Regions from separate parts of the Kitasatospora sp. NPDC002543 genome, predicted to be linked through region 3. Evidence: riboswitches for the same ligand, from Rfam matches in the RefSeq annotation. Region 3 holds a riboswitch; each other region holds the start of a gene.

Region 1 (5,613 bases), on a different contig from region 3:
CTCGCCGCGGGCGGCGCGGGTCTCGCCGTACGCCTCGTGGCGGCCGAGCTGCTCGGCCAGGTCGGCGGAGCGCTCGTAGGCGGTGAGCATGATGCGCTCGGCGATGAGGGTGGAGAGGACCTTCGCCTCGGCGGAGTCGAAGTCGATCCGCAGCTGGAAGAAGACGTCCTGGAGGCCCATCACGCCGAGGCCGACCGGCCGCCAGCGGGAGTTGGAGGTGCCCGCCTCGGTGGTCGGGTAGAAGTTGATGTCCACCACGCGGTCGAGGAAGGTGACGGCGGTGCGCACGGTGGCGTCCAGCCGCTCCCAGTCCATGGCGCCGATGAGGTCGGCGGCCGTGGCGCCCGGGGCGACGTGGGCGCCCAGGTTGACCGAGCCCAGGTTGCAGACGGCGGTCTCGGAGTCGTCCGTGACCTCCAGGATCTCCGTGCACAGGTTGGAGGAGTGCACGGTGCGGCCCGGCAGGGCGGTCTGGTTGGCGGCGCGGTTGGAGGCGTCCTTGAAGGTCATCCAGCCGTTGCCGGTCTGCGCCAGGGTGCGCATCATGCGGGCGTACAGGGTCTGCGCCGGGATGGTGCGGACGGCCTTGCCGGCCAGCTCGGCCTTGCGGTAGGCCTCGTCGAAGTCGGCGCCCCACAGGTCGACCAGCTCGGGCACGTCGGCCGGGGAGAACAGCGACCAGTCCTGGTTGGCGTTGACCCGGCGCATGAACTCGTCCGGGATCCAGTGGGCCAGGTTGAGGTTGTGGGTGCGGCGCGCCTCTTCGCCGGTGTTGTCGCGGAGCTCCAGGAACTCCTCGATGTCGGCGTGCCAGGTCTCCAGGTAGACGCAGGCCGCGCCCTTGCGGCGGCCGCCCTGGTTGACGGCGGCGACCGAGGAGTCGAGGGTGCGCAGGAACGGCACGATGCCGTTGGACTTGCCGTTGGTGCCGCGGATCAGGCTGCCGCGCGAGCGGATGCGCGAGTAGGACAGGCCGATGCCGCCGGCGTGCTTGGACAGGCGGGCGATCTGCGCGTAGCGGTTGTAGATCGAGTCCAGGTTGTCCAGCGGCGAGTCGAGCAGGTAGCAGCTCGACATCTGCGGGTGGCGGGTGCCGGAGTTGAAGAGCGTCGGCGAGGAGGTCAGGTACTCCAGGCGGCTCATCAGGCCGTACAGCTCGGCCACCTCGCGCACCGACTGCTCGCTGTCGCCGACCGCCAGGCCGCAGGCGACGCGGAGCAGGAAGTGCTGCGGGGTCTCGATCACCTTGCGGGTGATCGGGTGGCGCAGCAGGTAGCGGGACTGCACGGTGCGCAGGCCGAAGTACTCGAAGCGGTCGTCGCCCGAGGGGTCGATCAGCGCGTCCAGGGCGGCGGCGTGCTTGGCGACGAACGCGGCGGTGGTGTCGCCGATCAGGCCCTCGGCGTGGCCGACGGCGATCGAGGCGGAGAAGGACACCGAGCCCTGGCTGTTCGCCTCGTCGACGATCTCCAGCGCGAGCAGGCGGGCGGCCAGCTTCGAGTACTGGGGGTCCTCGGCGATCATCGACGCGGCGGCGTCCACGGCCAGCCCGCGCAGCTCGGCGAAGTCCGAGCCGGCGTGGCGGCCGCGCAGTGCGGCGGCGGCGACATGGCCGGGGTCGACCTCGGTGAGGTCGGTGCTGCGGTCGGTGAGCAGCCGCAGCAGCGCGCCCCCGGGGTCGGAGACCGTCGGGTCGGTGAAGGCGGTACCGGAGCCCTGGGCGGGCAGGGTGGCTGAGGCAGCGGTGGTCAAGGCGCTCTCTCCTGGCGGCGATCGGCGGCGGTGCTCGGGGGCCACCGGGCCGATCTGGGCAGGGGAGCACGGCGCGAACGCAAAAAGCGTCGCGCGAGGTGACTCCCCGGCCCGCCCGCGAGGCCCGGAGGGGTACTGCTCGTGCCGGCGCGGCCTCTGCGGGAGGGCCGTGGCGCACGCCGTCGGCAGGTACTCGGACTCGCGGGGTGCGGCTGCTGGAGCCGCCCGCTCACCGCTGCGGGGCAGTCCCGGATTCGCACCGGGTTCCCCTGCATCGACAGCAGAAGCGAGCATACATGTAGTGCCGCCAGACTGCGGCGGCACCATATGTTGTGCCTGTCGTGTCGCGGGTGTGCGTGGGCCGGACAGCCGGTCAGTGCTTGAGATAGACCTTGTACGTGCTCGAATCACCGGTCGGCGAGGTGAACTGGGCGACCAGCCGGTAGTGTCCGGCGGCGGCCAGGGCCTCGCGCAGGGCCCGGTCGGTGCCCCTCGGCGCGGTGCTGTCCAGGACGACCATGGTGAACCAGCCGTCCCGGATCGCGGCCACACTGCCGTCGTCCCCGTGGTGCTGCACCCCGCCGCCGTCGCGGTACTCCGTGCCGGCCCGCGTCGAGATCCACTGCGCGGGTTCGGAGACGCTGCCGAGGTAGTACTCGGCCAGGCCGTCGACCTCGGTGAGATAGCGCCCCTGGGGCTCGGTGTGGGCCCTCAGAACGGCCAGCAGGCGGCCGGAGTCGGGCCCGTTCTGGTAGCGCAGGGCGGACTGCTCCATGCCGAGCGCGAGCAGCGCGACCCAGACCAGGATGCCCAGCTGGGGGTGGCGGAAGTGGGCGCCGACCAGCCGGGTCAGGCCGACCCCGGCGAGCGGGGCGGCGAGCAGCATGCCGTAGCCGAGGTGGCGGAACAGCGCGCCGGAGGTGCCGGTCCACAGGTGGGCGGCGGGGATCAGCAGGGCGGTGACGGTCAGGACGGCCCCGAGCAGGGCGCGCTGCCCCCGGGTGGTGGGGACGGCGTCCTTCTCCGGCGCGTCGTGCTCGTTCATCTGCTCGCGGCGCGCGTAGGCGACGGTGCCGGCGACGGCGAGGACGGTGAACAGGCCGGCCCACTGGAGCGTGCCGAGCAGGATCGGGCCGGCCGGGCCGGGCGCGTTGCCGCGCGAGGGCGACCACCCCGCGACCGCGCCGAGGGTGCCGTACGGGAGCAGCAGGACGAGGGTGGCGGCGGCCGACAGCAGCGCGCGCACGGCGGCCGGGCCGGGCCGGTGGTGCGGCCGGGCGGCGGCGAACGCGAGGGCGACCAGCGCGGGGACGGCGAAGGCCGCGGAGTAGGCCACGGCGCAGGCCAGTGCCGCGGGTGGGGCGGCGAGCAGGGCCAGGGCCGGATGGCGGCGGGCGGTGAACACCGTGGTCCAGGCCGCGAGGGCGATCAGCAGGACGGCGAGGGACTCGGGCGCGGCGTAGAAGCCGACGACGACGGTGGACTGGAGGACGGCGTACACGGCGATCGCGCAGATGGCGACCCGCTCGTTGAACAGACGCCTGGTCAGCGCGTACAGCAGCATCGTGGTGATCAGTGCGAAGCCGAGACTGAGCAGCCGGGTGCCCCAGATGCCGTTGGCGTCGGCGGCGGCGCCGGCCAGCGGCGGGTAGAGCCAGGGCGAGCCGTGCACCCGGTCGACCAGGTCGGTGGTGACCGGGGTGCCGTGCAGCAGGTGGGCCAGCTGCTGGCGGCCGGCGACCATGGCGGCGGCCTCGTCGGGGTGCGCGGCGGCCAGCAGCCGCAGCGAGAGCGCGGCCTGGACGGTCAGGACGGCGCCCAGCAGGCCGCGGGCGATCCAGCGGCGCCGGGGGCTGCTGCCCGGGTCCCAGCCGATCGTGGGGACCGGCGGGATGGTGTACGGGGCCAGCTCGATGCCGTCGGGGTTGTCCACCGCCACGGCCGCGCGGTGCTCGGCGGGGTCCGGTTCCGGACCGGCCGTCGGGCCGTGGGCGGAGCGGCTGGTCGGGACGGGGGGGAACTCGGACTCAGTGCTCATCGGGGGTTCCGGATGTCGAAGCCGTAACGGGGGTCGGACACGCGCTGTTTGAACGCGGCGAGGGTGTCCGGGACGGCCTCGACCCGCCAGTCCGCCCGTTTGACGATGTTGAACCAGACGAAGCCGATGATGTCGTCGTGCGCCTCCAGCCCGGAGAACAGCTGGTCGATGTCGGCCTGCTGGCGCTTGCCCTGCTCGGACGCGGTCTCGCTGATGAAGAAGGGCTTGGCGCAGAAGGTGCGGATCTCGGCCATGGTGGGCCCGTAGAGGGTCTCGAAGGTCTTCGGCCCGGTGCGGGTGAAGTAGCCGGTCATGCCGGCCCAGTCGACGTAGGTGTCGCCGGGGTAGTACGGCTGCAGGCGGGTGTTGGGCGCGGGGTCGATGATGTTGGGGCTCCAGACCCAGATCACGTTGGTGGCGCCGGCCTGGTCGAAGATGTCGTGGACGTGGCGCCAGGCGGCCACGAAGTCCTCGGGGGTGGCTGCCTGGCGGCCCCACGGGTACCAGTCGCCGTTCATCTCGTGGGCGATGCTGATGGCGATCGGCAGGTTGAGCTTGGCCACGGACTTGGCGACGCCGCGCACGTAGTCGTCGGTGTCGCCGGCCGCGATGGAGGCGAGCGAGCGGTCGTGCGGCTCCCAGGCCATGAAGGGCAGCGCTCCGGCCTCGTAGATCCGGCGCACGCCGGCGGTGTCGAAGCCGCCCTTCCAGTAGGCGTAGTACTCCAGGACGTTGGGCTGCTTGCCGATCGCGGAACTGTAACCGGGCAGCGCGTCCATCGTGGCGGGGACGTCGGGCAGGGCGGCGCCGAGGTACTTGCGGTCCGGCTTGAGCAGCGGCGTGACGTCGTACGGGACGCCGGTCGGCAGGGCCTTGGGCTGGGCGGGCGCGGCCGGTGCGGTGCCGCCGGGGCCCCCGGAGGCGCCGGGGGCCGCGGTGGGGGCGGTCAGGGCGAGGTCCCGCTGCATCGCGAAGCCGGGGTCCTCGGGGCCGCACGCGGTGGTGAGCAGCAGGCCGGCGGCGGCCAGCAGCGGGAGCGCCAGCCGCCGACGGAGCCGGTCAGCCCGTCCGGGGTGGGCGGTCATGGCGATCACACTGCTTCCGTGGGACGCGGCTGGACGAGGACCCGGCCCACGATGGTGGCGTAGAAGAGGCCGGAGGCGAGGACGAGGGCGAAGTTCAGGGGGCCCATGGTGAGCATCCGCCAGATGCTCAACAGCACCCAGAGCAGGGCCGTTCCTCCGCCCCAGGCAATGACGCCGATCCAGAACCGGCGGGTCTTGTTCCGCTTGGCGCCGTCGGAGCCGGTCGGCTGCCAGGCCATCCGGTTGCGGCGCACGATGTCCCAGATGGCGAAGACGTGCGCCCAGCCGTACATCATGCGGGCGGCCCAGGCCTCCAGCCGGTAGGGATTGCGGTGCCAGAGCGGGAATATGACGGTCGCGTAGAGCAGGCCGGGCAGCACCAGGGCGGTGTTCTCCCAGCGGATCAGGTCGGGGCGGGCGAGCAGCAGGACGATCGGTATGAGGGGTGAGACGACGGTGAACAGCGCCGTGTGGATGTAGTAGAAGAAGCCGGACAGGTAGCAGGCCCGGGTGATCGGCCGCAGCTTGGTCTGCCAGAACTTCTTGCTGCCGAGCAGGCTCATCGAGCCGGTGCACCAGCGGTACTGCTGGTTGAAGAAACCGCCGACGTTGTCCGGGCAGACGCCGGTGGCCAGAGCGACGGGTATGTACTGGAGGTCCCAGCCGAGCCGGCGCAGGTCGAACCCGGTGTGCACGTCCTCGGAGTGGCCGATCAGCGTGGTGCCGCCGTTCTCCTCC
Region 2 (5,613 bases), on a different contig from region 3:
CGCTCCTGCGGCAGCAGGGCGAGCGCGGGGTTGACCCGGTCGCGGGCGGCGGCCACGTCGAAGCCGCCGAGCGCGGCCCGGGTGAGCGCTCCGGTGCCGAGCCGGACGGTCCGGGCGGTGGCGTGCAGCTGGCGCAGGAGGGCGAGCCCCGGAGCGTGCGCGGCGGCGCGCGGCACGGCGAGCGTGCCGGCGTACTCGATCTGGTGGGCGAGCGCCTCGGCGCGGGTCCGGTCGTCGCGCGCCGCGGTCTGCTCGCCGTGCTCCGCCAGGTCGTCGGGGACGGAGAGTTCGCCGATCAACCGGTCCGGGTCGACGGCGGTGACCACGCCCGCCAGTTCGACGGCGTCGGCGAGCGGCCGCCCGTCCACCTCTCCCCCGTCGATCACCTCGACCGCCGGGTGCGGGTCGCTGCCGCCCCACAGTTCGACGATCGCCAGTCCGTGCCGGCCGCCGTCGGCGATCTCCAGCAACCGCGGCAGCAGGTCCTCGCGCAGGGCGCAGCACGGGCAGTCGTTCACCAGCGGCACCTCGGCGGCGGCGAAGGCCCCGGTCGCGTCGCGCAGTTCGCGGCGGACGGTGCCGAGGGCGGCGTCCCGCAGGTCGTGGTGCAGGACCACGGCGTCCACCGCGGCCGCCGCCAGCTCCTCGACGGCGGCGCGGCGCGGCTCCGCGTGCAGGCCGGCGACGACGACCACCGGCAGCCTGGTGCCGTCCACGGCGCTCACCAGCTCGCCTTGCGGACGCCCGGCAGGTGTCCGGCGTGGGCGTGGACGCGCAGGTTGACCCGGGAGAGGCCGAAGGCCCTCAGGTAGCCGCGCGGCCGGCCGTCCAGGGCGTCCCGGTTGCGGACGCGGGTGGCGCTGGCGTCGCGCGGCTGGCGGGCGAGTTCGGCCTGGGCGGCGGCGCGCTCGGCGGGGCCGGTGCCGGGGTGGGCGATGACGCGCTTGAGCTCGGCGCGGCGCTCCGCGTGGCGGGCGACGGTCGCGCGCCGCCGCTCGTTCTTGGCGATCTTGCTCCGCTTGGCCATCAGACCCTCTCCCCCCGGGCGCGGATGCGGGCGACGGCGGCCTCGATGCCGATCGCGTCCACGGTGCGGATGCCCTTGGCGCTCAGCGTCAGCCGGACGTACCGGCCCTCGCCGGGCAGCCAGTAGCGCCTGCGCTGGATGTTGGGGTCGAAGCGGCGGGGCGTACGGCGGTGCGAGTGCGAGATCGCGTTGCCGAAGCCGGGACGGCGCCCGGTGAGTTGGCAGTGGGCGGACATGGGTGCTCCCTGGCGTCCGGGAATGGGCGGGACCGGGCTCACGTTACACCAGATGAAAATGACATCCATTTCGGTGTACGGTTCCCAGCACCCGGCCCGAGACCCGGGAACCGACACCCCAGCGCCCAGGAGGACACCCGATGGCCCGCAGCGAACTGCGCCCGGTGATCAAGCTCCGCTCCACCGCCGGCACCGGCTACACGTACGTGACCCGCAAGAACCGCCGCAACGACCCGGACCGGATGGTCCTGCGCAAGTACGACCCGGCCGCGGGCCGGCACGTCGACTTCCGCGAGGAGCGCTGACCCCCGACCGGCCCGACCGGTCCGACCACCGAAGCCCGACCCGAGAGGAGCCCCTCATGAAGTCCGGAATCCACCCCAGGTACCGCCCGGTCGTCTTCCGCGACAAGGTCGGCGGCCTCGCCTTCCTCACCCGGTCGACCGCCACCGGCGACCGCACCGTCGAGTGGGAGGACGGCAACACCTACCCGGTGATCGACGTCGAGATCTCCTCGGCGAGCCACCCCTTCTACACCGGCCAGTCCCGGGTGCTGGACACCGCCGGCCGGGTCGAGCAGTTCCGCCGCCGCTACGGCGACCGGCACTGACCCCGGAGAACGCCGACGGCGCCTCCCCCCGTCCGGGGAGGCGCCGTCTCGGCGTGCCTGCGGCGCGGCGGCGGCACCGGGCCGGTCGGGCCCGCCGGCGGCCGCCCGGGTCACGGGTTCCCGGGCGTCCAGCGCTTCTCGACCCGGGCGAGCTTCCAGTAGCCGATGGCGATCACCCAGACGACCACGAACAGCCCGGCGATGGCGTAGCCGACGTTGTCCAGCGAGATGTCCGCGATGAACCCGGTGACCGGGTCGGTCAGGTCGAGCTTCTCGTGCAGCACCCCGACCAGCTCGATGGTGCCGATGATGAAGGCCACCGCGATCGACAGACCCGTGATGGTCAGGTTGTAGTACACCTTCCGCACCGGGTTGGCGAAGGCCCACTGGTACGCGAAGTTCATGAACGTCCCGTCCAGGGTGTCGAACAGGCTCATCCCGGCCGCGAACAGCAGCGGCAGACAGACGATCGCGTACCAGGGCAGCCCGGAGGCCGCACCCGAGCCGGCCATCACCATCAGGGTGACCTCGGTCGCGGTGTCGAAGCCCAGGCCCAGCACCATGCCCACCGGGAACATCTGCCCCGGCCGGGTGATCGAGCGGGTCGCCCGGTTCAGCACCCGGGCCATGAAGCCGCGCGAGTCGAGGTGCGCCTCCAGCTCCTTCTCGTCGAACTTCCCGGCCCGCATCGAGCGGAACACCTTGAGGATGCCGAGCAGCGCCGCCAGGTTCAGCGCGCCGATCAGGTAGAGGAAGGCACCGGAAGCCGTCGTACCGACCACGCCGAGCCACTTGTGGGTGGGCGACTCGTCGTCCATCAGGGTGTTCGCCAGCTGCGCGCCGCCCGCCACCAGGGCGGCCATCAGCACCACCATCGAGGAGTGCCCGAGGGCGAACCAGAAGCCCACCGAGACCGGCCGCTTGCCGTCCGCCATCAGCTTGCGGGTGGTGTTGTCGATCACCGCGATGTGGTCGGCGTCGAAGGCGTGCCGCATGCCGAGGGTGTACGCGGTGATGCCCAGGCCCACCCCGAAGACCTGGGTACCGACCGCGTACCTCTCGGGCGCGACCAGGAAGATCAGCGTGCCGAAGGCCACCACGTGCATGGCCACGATCACCGCCATCAGCCCCGCCGTACGGACGGTGTCCTCGCGCCGCCACTTGAAGGCGGGCAGTGCGGAAGGGGCCGTGTTCGGCCCGTCGGCAACGGTTTCGGGCAGGGTCATCTGCGGATCACGCTCCAGCACCTCGTGGAAAACCTCGTGAGATGCCGTGGCCGGTCTCCTGGCTTACGGGACACCCGTACCCGCCTTCCCGGGCGTGGGGCGCCCAGTGGCTTCGTGGGGACGGACGACGCTCCTCCGCATGCGGAGGAACGACCCGATCACAGTGGCGAGGGCCGCTCCGGGCTGGGACCCCTGAGGGTCCGTCACCGGTCTTCCCGAGCACCACGGCGGGGAACACCGTAGGGCCACGCCCCGACCCGTGCAAGGTTGCGCACCTGCGCAGGTGTCCAGGATCACAGGCCGCCGCCTGCGAGAATGTCCGCATGCATCTCGTACCGGCCGACCGCGCGGGCCACCGCACCATCGACGGGCACCGGGTCTGCGAAGCCATCGCCGCGATCGGCGACCCGGCACACGTCCGGTCCTGGGCGGAGCGCTTCTCGCTGCTCGCCGACCCCGGACGGCTCGCCCTGCTGCTCGCCCTCCACCGGGCCGGCCCCCTCGCCGTCACCGACCTCGCGGTGGCCACCGGCATGCGCGACCCCGCCGTCTCCCAGGCCCTGCGGCTGCTCCGCACGGCCGGCGTGGTCACCGGCGACCGGGACGGACGAGTGGTGCGCTACCGGCTCGTGGACGAGTCCATGCGCCCCATCCTCGACGAGTGCGCCGCCGCCGAGCACCACGAGCCCGGCGCGGCCACGGGCTGACCCCGGCTCGGCCCTCCCCGGAGCGCGTCCTTCCCCGGAAGGACGCGCCGGACGCCGCCCCGGCCAGTACGATCATGATGTGCCGTCCCACCCCCACGCCTGGCCCGCCGACCGCTGGAACACCGAACCGGTCAAGGCCCGCGTGCTGGCGGTCGCCCGCACCCTCACCTCGGCGACCCGGGTCCTGGACGTCCTCAGCCTGCTGAACCCGGAGGGCGTCGAGCGGTACTTCACCGTCAACCCCGGTTCCGCCTTCGCCGACCGCGCCCTGGACGAGTACCTGCACGGCCTGCCCGGCTTCACCGTGCTGGACTGGGAGGAGGCCGTCCGCCTCCGCTTCGACCTGGCCGTCTCCTGCGCCGTCCACTCCTCCATGCACCGCCTGGACGCCCGCCTCGTCGTCCTCCCGCACGGCGCCGGCTACAACCGACTGGTCACCGAGTCCACCGGCGACACGGTCAGCGCCGCCGGCCTGTCCCGCAACGAACTCACCCACCGCGGAAGGGTGTTCGTGGACGTCCTCGGCCTCTCCCACCCCGAACAGCTGGACCGCCTGCGGATCTCCTGCCCCGAGGCCCTGGACGTCGCCCGGGTCGTCGGCGACCCGTGCTTCGACCGGATGCTCGGCAGCCGACGCTCCCGCGACGGCTACCGGGCCGCGCTCGGCGCCACCGGCAGCCGACGGCTCGTCGTCCTCAGCTCCACCTGGAGCGCGCACTCCTCCTTCGGCCGCCGCCCCGACCTGCCCCAGCGGCTGGTCCGCCAACTCCCCGCCGACGAGTACACGGTGGCCGTCGTCCTGCACCCCAACGTGTGGAGCCGCCACGACCCCGAGGCGCTGCTCGACGCCGCCTGCCGGATGGGCCTGCGCCTGATCCCGCCCCACCAGGGCTGGCAGGCCGCACTCGTCGCCGCCGACTGCGTGATCGGCGACCACGGCTCCGTCACCTTCTACGGCGCCGCCCTGAACCGGCGCACCCTGCTCGTCGCCACCGGCGCCGCCGAACTCGACCCGCGCTCCCCCAGCTACGCCTTCGGCCAGGCCGCGCCCGCCCTCGACCCGGACGGCGACCTCGCCGCCCAGGTCGAACGGGCCCTGGCCGAGGAGCCCGCCGACCTCAGCTCCATCACCGACCGGTCACTCGCGCACCGCGGCGAGTCCGCCCGGCTGCTGCGCCCGCTGCTCTACTCCTTCCTCGACGGACTGGACGAACCCGGGGACGAGCCGGCCCTGCCGCCCTACCCCAGGCCCGTTCCGCACCCCCCGGCCACCGAGCGGCCCACCGCGTACGACGTCGAGGGCAGGAGCGAGGGCACCGAAGTCAGCCTGCGGCGCTACCCCTTCGACCCGAAGGACCACACCCCGCGCGGCTTCCACGCCCTCACCGACGACCACCCGGGCGACGCCCTGCGCTACACCGCCGAGGTCCTGGCCCGCACCGAGGCCCACGCCGAACTCCCCGCCGCCCGCTGGCTCGCCGACCGCGCCGCCGAACTCCCCGGCCTGACCGTCGCGGTGGCCGCCCTCGGCCCGGCCCGCCACCTGCTCCGGCTGCGCACCGGTCTGCTCCTGGAGGCCCGCGCCGAACCGGGCTGGGGAGACTCCGACCTCGCCGTCGACCCGCTGCTGCTCGGCTCCGCCGTGGCCTGCTGGCTCGCCGACGGCGGCGACCAGGCCGGCCTGCCCGCGCACGGACTCACCGTCCGCACCGGCGAGCACCGCACCCGGGTGTCCTTCCGCACCGGACCGTAGGGCCCGCCCTGCCGCTCGTCCCCGGGCGCGCCGCAGCCCCGGCGCCGGGCCCTA
Region 3 (5,613 bases):
CGTGCCGGTGCCCGTCGGGGTCGGCGTGCCGGTTGCGCTCGCGGTGCCCGTAGGCGTGCCGGTCGGCGTCCCCGTGGGCATCTGCGTCGGAGTCCCCGTGGGGGTCGGCGTCGGCGTACCTCCGAGGGAGCGGGTCAGCGTCCCGAAGGAGATCCCGGTAGCACCGCCCAGCACCTGCGTGGAGGCCCGGACGTCCGAACCCTGCTGTCCGCCGGAGGCGACGTTGAACCCGCCGTCGCCGTTCTGCTGCCCGGCGAGGAAGTCGAGTGCCTTGTCGATCTGACCGTCGTAGGTGTTCTTGCGCAGCGTCATGCCCTGTACGGCCAGGGCGGCCGAGTTGGTCGAGTCACCGGCCGCGCCGGGGAAGCCCCCGTCCGGCAGCTGCCGCGCGGCGAGCCAGCCGAGCCCCTTGTCGACCGCCTGCGCGGCGTCCTCGCCCGGGACCAGGGCCAGGGCCATGACCGCCATCGCGGTGCTGTCCACGTCGGAGTCGCCGGTGGCGGGGATCAGGCTCGGCCAGGAGCCGTCCGCGTGCTGGAGGCCCTTCAGGTAGGCGATGGCGGGGGCCGCGCCGGCCGACTCACCGGCCCGGAGCTGAGCCATGACGGCGAGCGCCTGGGAGAAGACCGAGGTGGCGTAGGCGTAGTTGCCCGGGGCGTCGCAGCCGGTGTTCGCGTCGGCCTTGGTGCACACCATCGCCGCGAGGGCGGCGATCAGGTCGTGGCCGCCGAAGTTCCGCGGGTCCCGGCCGACGACCTCGGCGAGCAGCGCTTCCTTGCCGATCGAGCCACCGCCGGCGTACTCGGTTCCGATGGCGGTCCAGTCGTTGACGGTACGATCGCTCGCGTCCTTGCCCTGCTGGTCCAGGAAGTCGACGATCCGGCGCAGCGCGGCGTCGTCGGTGCCGGTGGCGGCGAGGGCGTAGGCGCCGTCGATGGTGAGGCCGAAGTCGGCGAAGGCCGGGAAGCCCTCGTAGTAGTGGCCGCCGATCAGCCGTGCCGGGTCGGTGAGGTAGGCGCTGCCCTTGGCGGCGTCGGGCTTCCTGCCGACGGGCGGGGTGGGCGTCGGGGTGGCGCCGTCGGGGTTGTGCCGGACGCTGGTGAGGTCGGTTCCGGTCAGGGCCAGGATGGCCTGTTCGGTGGCGGCGGCGTCCGGGTCCGGCGTGAACGCGTCGGGGCCGAAGCCGCCGTCCTTGTTCTGGCGGGCGGCGAGCCAGGCGGTGGCGGCGGCCCAGCGGGCGCCCTGGCCGGTGGCCTGGAAGGCCTGGGCGGCGCTCGCGGTGCTGGTGGTGTCGCCGGGTGCGCCGGCGTACGGGAGGAGGGAGCCGTCGGGCTGCTGGCTCGCCGCGAGCTGGTCGGTGGCCTTCTTGGCGGTTGCCTCGTAGCCGGGGGCCGTGCGCAGGGCGAGGGCGGCGGCCGCGGTGGTGAGCGGGTCGGATTCGCAGTGGTCACCGGCGACGATCATCGAGCCGGCCATGCCGCCGTCGGCGCACTGGAAGGCCGTGAAGCGGGCGAGTGCCGGGGCGGGCGGCGTGACGCCGGCGCGCTGGAGTGCGATGACGCCCAGGGACTGGACCCAGGGCGAGGCCGCACCGAGGAAGTCCCCGGCGGCGGTGCACTTGCCGTTCTCCCCGGCTGCCGTGCAGACGTGGTCGGTGAGCGCGGCGAGCAGGTCCCGCCCGCCGAAGGTGCGCGGGTCGCGGCCGGTGCTCTCCGCGACGAGAGCCAGCAGGGCGGCGGCCCTCGTGTCGGGCGCGCCGGTGGGGCCGTCGGGGTACAGGAACGCGTCGGTGTGGTCGACGAGGAAGCCGACGACCTTGCGCAGCGCCGGGTCCTGCGTCCCGGCGGCGGCGAGCGCGACGGCGGTGAGGGCGGTCCGGGGGTAGTCCGGCCCCGGGGCGGCCCAGTTCTCCATGTGGTCGCTGCCGACGAGTTGACCGGCCAGCCAGGCCGCGGCCGCGGCCGGGTTGCCGGTTGCGGAGGGCCCGGTGGGGCTCGCGGTCGGGGTCGGGGTAGCCGAGGGGGAGGAGGAAGGCGAAGGGGACGCCGAGGAGCCACCGTTCTTGGAGCGGACCGAGTCCGGGGTGAAGCTCGGTGCCCCGCTGGTGCCGCCGATGTCGGTGCCGCCGTACACCCAGGCCTCGACCTCGCCGGGCTTGGGCTGCTGCGTGCCGGCGCCGAACTGACTGTAGGACCAGGTCTGTTGGCCGGGTGCGGCGATCCAGTACGACCAGTACGCGGTGGCCTGCGGGGTGTTGACGCACGGTTCCTCGGCCGGAGTGGGGTACTGGACGCCGCCGTTGAAGGTCCCGGTGCCGAGCCGGCAGATGAAGGCGGGCCCGTCGTGCTCGGTCCCGGTCGTGGTGAAACCAGCGTTGTGCAGCAGGTTCATCCCGGTCGTCGGGTGGGCGTCGCAGCCGCGGACGACCCCGCCGCCCCAGTGGCCGAAGTCGACGGCGACGATCGCGCCCGTCGTCGCCGTGCACTGCTCGATCGGGTCGGCTGCCGCGCTGCCGGGGTGGCCCAGCAGGACCGTTCCGCAGGCGGCCACTGCGACGGCCGTGGTGACCAGAAGCGAGCCCAGCTCTCTGCTTCTGTGACGCGTAGGACTGCTGCTGACCCTCACCGGCGACTCCCCGATCGGTCGTCGGGGTCCCACGGCGCAGCCGACGGCTCTCCCCGGTACGGGGACCGTCGTGACCGCGTCGTAGTCCACGACGACGCATGTACTCCTGAACAAGGCCCCGGCGCAGGCATTCCGGCTCACCGGCCCTTGCGGGCGGGTCTACGGTTGCGGGTCAGCGCCGGAATCGGACCGGCTTCCCCTGACTGCCGAGGATGAAAAAGCGGTTCATCACACCACGCGCTCGAAGTCGTCGTCAACGAGTCGTCATGTCACTTTCACCACCTCGTAGATCCGTTCACGGGTGCGGTAACGTCCGCGGTGGCCGAGCGGGGGAATCCGGTGCGAATCCGGAGCTGACGCGCAGCGGTGTGGGGCGGTGGTTGCACCGGTCCCGAGCCCGAATGCCCGCGCGGTCGTGCAGCACCAGCACCAGCCAGCCCACGCGATCCGGGCGGCCGCCGCCCCCACCGCGCGCTCCCCGAACGAGTGCCGGCGCCCGGGGCAGGACCGGCGCGCCCGTCACCCCAAGGAGCCCGTTCCGTGTCCGTTCCCGCGCACTCGCGCCTCATCTCCTCACGTCTCGCCTCCGCGGCGACCGTCTCCATGGCCGCCGGCGCCCTCCTCCTGTCGGCCGTCCCTGCGCACGCCACCGCCTCGCCGAGTCAGATAGCCACCTCCAAGAGCACCGGCGTGACGTACCTCAAGTCCCTCCAGGCCGCCGACGGCAGCTACGTCACCGGCGGCGGGCTCTCCAACGAGTGGGCCTTCAGCGCGCTCGCCGCCGCCGGGACCGCCTCCGCGGACGTGACCCCCGGCGGTGACACCAGCAAGAACGCCCGCCTCGTCTACCGCAACCAGCTCGCCGCCCCCACTTGGCCCAGCGCCTCGCCCGTGGTGACGGACTACGAACGCGGCATCCTCAACTCCTACGCGGCCGGCATCGACCCTGCACGGATCGGCCCGGGCCGCAACCTCGTGGCCGACCTCGCCGCCTACTGGCAGACCGCCGAACCCGGCTACTACGGCCCGTCCGCGAACTTCAACGGGACCGTCTTCGGTCTGCTCGCCCTCGGCGGTGCCAAGACCCAGAGCGGCGGACAACGCGTCCCGCAGTCCCTGCTGAACGCCTCGGTCGCGACCGTGCGCGCCAACCAGCACAACGACGGCGGCTGGAACTACAGCAAGGCCGCCGGCGACCCGACCGCGCTCGCCCAGGGCAGCGACATCGACATGACCGGCGCCGCCATGGCCTCGCTGTGTGTCGGCGGCGTCCCGAACACCGACGCCGCGATCGTGGCCGCGAAGAACTTCCTCAAGGGCAAGCTCGCCTCCTCCGGCGCCTTCAACGCCATGTTCGGCGTCAACACCGACTCCAACGGCTGGGCCGTGTCCGGCCTCAACGCCTGCGGAATCAACCCCCAGGGCACCGACTTCACCAGCGGCACCGGCAAGACCCCGCTCGACTTCCTCATCGCCCAGCAGTTCAAGCCCGGCGGCGGCTTCAAGTACCTGCCCACCGACACCTCCCCGTCGCCGTACGCCTCCGTCGACGGCCTGCGCGCCGTCGCCGGCGCCGGGTTCACCGCCACCCCGCCGGCGCCGACCACCGCGGGCGAACCCGCCTGGTCCGCCACCACCGACTTCACCACGGGTACCGTCGCGAAGCTCGCCCTGGTCGTCGACGACGGCACCGGCAGCCTCAAGGTCTGCGCCGTCACCCTCGCCCCCACCGGCACCACCACGACCCTCGGCGACGTCCTCGACGCGGCAGCCACCGCCACTCCGAGCGGCTGCGTCACCTCCGTCACCCCGGCCACCGGAGGCGGCACCGTCACCGCGCTCAACGGCACCGCGAACAGCGGCTCCTCCACCTGGAAGGTCGGCCTGGACGGCGCCACCCCCACCACCGCTACCCGGGCCACCACCGTCCACCTCGGCGACACCGTCTCGCTGCGCTACGGCAGCTGATCCACCGACAGGACGAAGCTGCGGCGGCAGTCCTGCGTCGGCCGTGCGTGCTCGGGTGCGGGCCCCCGCGCCCGGCGCGCGCGGTCCCTCTCGGCCCCCGCGCGCACCGCCGCGTGGACCGCGCGCGCCACCCGTGCACCCCACAGCGAGCGCGGGCCGCCGAACGGCTCCGCATCCTCCCCCGCGCCGGTGTGCCTGGACCTTCGCCTCCGTGGCCGTGGCGAGCAGGTTCACCAGGCCCGCGTCGGACACCGTCGCCGGGACGACGACGAGGATGTTGACGGTGCCCGGCACGTACGCATGGGCCGGGGCGGTTTCGGGCCCGGCGGCCCAGATCGGCACGCCGATCCCCGTCGTGACCACCGCCGAGGCCCCGCCGTCGCACCCCCAGGTGAAGTCGTCCACCTGGGCGGCGGTCATCAGCCCCGCCCCGGCGCCCCGCAGCCGCTCCGCGGCAGCCAGCTCCGCCAGGTGCCGCTCCGGGTCCATCCGGCTGTACCCCGGCCTGACCTGTGCGTTCACCACCCACTCCCGTTCGCCGAGGCCACCGCCGAGGACGGTGCTGGAGAGCAACCGCCGGGCGCCGGGACCGCCTCGACGACGGCTCCCCCACACGGTCTGGTGAGCGGCCGCGCCGAGGAAGATCACGGCCTCGGCAAGCGATCACCCGTCGGCTTCACGGAGCAGGGGGACGGGTTCTGATGAGTGCTTCCCGATGGGTGGCAGGCTGCTACGTGGCCGTGGTCGGCCTGCTGGCGGGCCTGGGCGGGCTGACCGAGAACGGACGCTTCTACCTCGCCGCGATCGTCCTGACCCTGCCCGCCGGGCTCCTGGCGTTCCTGGCCGTGTACCTCGCGCGCGGGCTGCTGACCGGCATCGGCACTCTGGTCGCCAACACCCTGCTCCCTGACGGCAGCGACCCCGCGTGGCCGGCCACCGCGGGCATCGTGGCCAACACCCTGCTGTTCACGGCCGCGGCCGTCGGCAGCGTGCTGCATTACGACCACCTCGCCCGGCGCC

What was found. Region 3 has a riboswitch for cobalamin ahead of ACWD4P_RS09460 (hypothetical protein). Riboswitches for the same ligand answer to the same signal wherever they lie in the genome.
Region 1: it holds a riboswitch for cobalamin, as region 3 does, so the genes downstream of both, ACWD4P_RS01930 (ribonucleoside-diphosphate reductase subunit alpha) here and ACWD4P_RS09460 (hypothetical protein) in region 3, are expected to answer to the same signal.
Region 2: it holds a riboswitch for cobalamin, as region 3 does, so the genes downstream of both, ACWD4P_RS20070 (Nickel transporter NicT) here and ACWD4P_RS09460 (hypothetical protein) in region 3, are expected to answer to the same signal.

Annotation. Positions count from the first base shown of each region.
Region 1 is NZ_JBSFWR010000002.1:181,961-187,573, forward strand. Features, by position in the region: gene ACWD4P_RS01930 (ribonucleoside-diphosphate reductase subunit alpha) at 1-1,728, opposite strand, end outside; cobalamin riboswitch at 1,920-2,076, opposite strand; gene ACWD4P_RS01935 (glycosyltransferase family 39 protein) at 2,126-3,790, opposite strand; gene ACWD4P_RS01940 (glycoside hydrolase family 26 protein) at 3,787-4,875, opposite strand; gene ACWD4P_RS01945 (glycosyltransferase family 2 protein) at 4,881-5,613, opposite strand, start outside.
Region 2 is NZ_JBSFWR010000044.1:43,454-49,066, forward strand. Features, by position in the region: gene ACWD4P_RS20045 (CobW family GTP-binding protein) at 1-716, opposite strand, end outside; gene rpsN (30S ribosomal protein S14) at 722-1,027, opposite strand; gene rpmB (50S ribosomal protein L28) at 1,027-1,263, opposite strand; gene rpmG (50S ribosomal protein L33) at 1,404-1,568, shown strand; gene ACWD4P_RS20065 (type B 50S ribosomal protein L31) at 1,625-1,873, shown strand; gene ACWD4P_RS20070 (Nickel transporter NicT) at 1,984-3,099, opposite strand; cobalamin riboswitch at 3,131-3,341, opposite strand; gene ACWD4P_RS20075 (ArsR/SmtB family transcription factor) at 3,423-3,806, shown strand; gene ACWD4P_RS20080 (hypothetical protein) at 3,886-5,559, shown strand; gene ACWD4P_RS20085 (AAA family ATPase) at 5,611-5,613, opposite strand, start outside.
Region 3 is NZ_JBSFWR010000015.1:21,433-27,045, forward strand. Features, by position in the region: gene ACWD4P_RS09455 (prenyltransferase/squalene oxidase repeat-containing protein) at 1-2,550, opposite strand, end outside; cobalamin riboswitch at 2,731-2,876, opposite strand; cobalamin riboswitch at 2,918-3,052, shown strand; gene ACWD4P_RS09460 (hypothetical protein) at 3,229-4,593, shown strand; partial or broken gene ACWD4P_RS09465 (adenosylcobinamide amidohydrolase) at 4,581-5,241, opposite strand; gene ACWD4P_RS09470 (hypothetical protein) at 5,295-5,613, shown strand, end outside.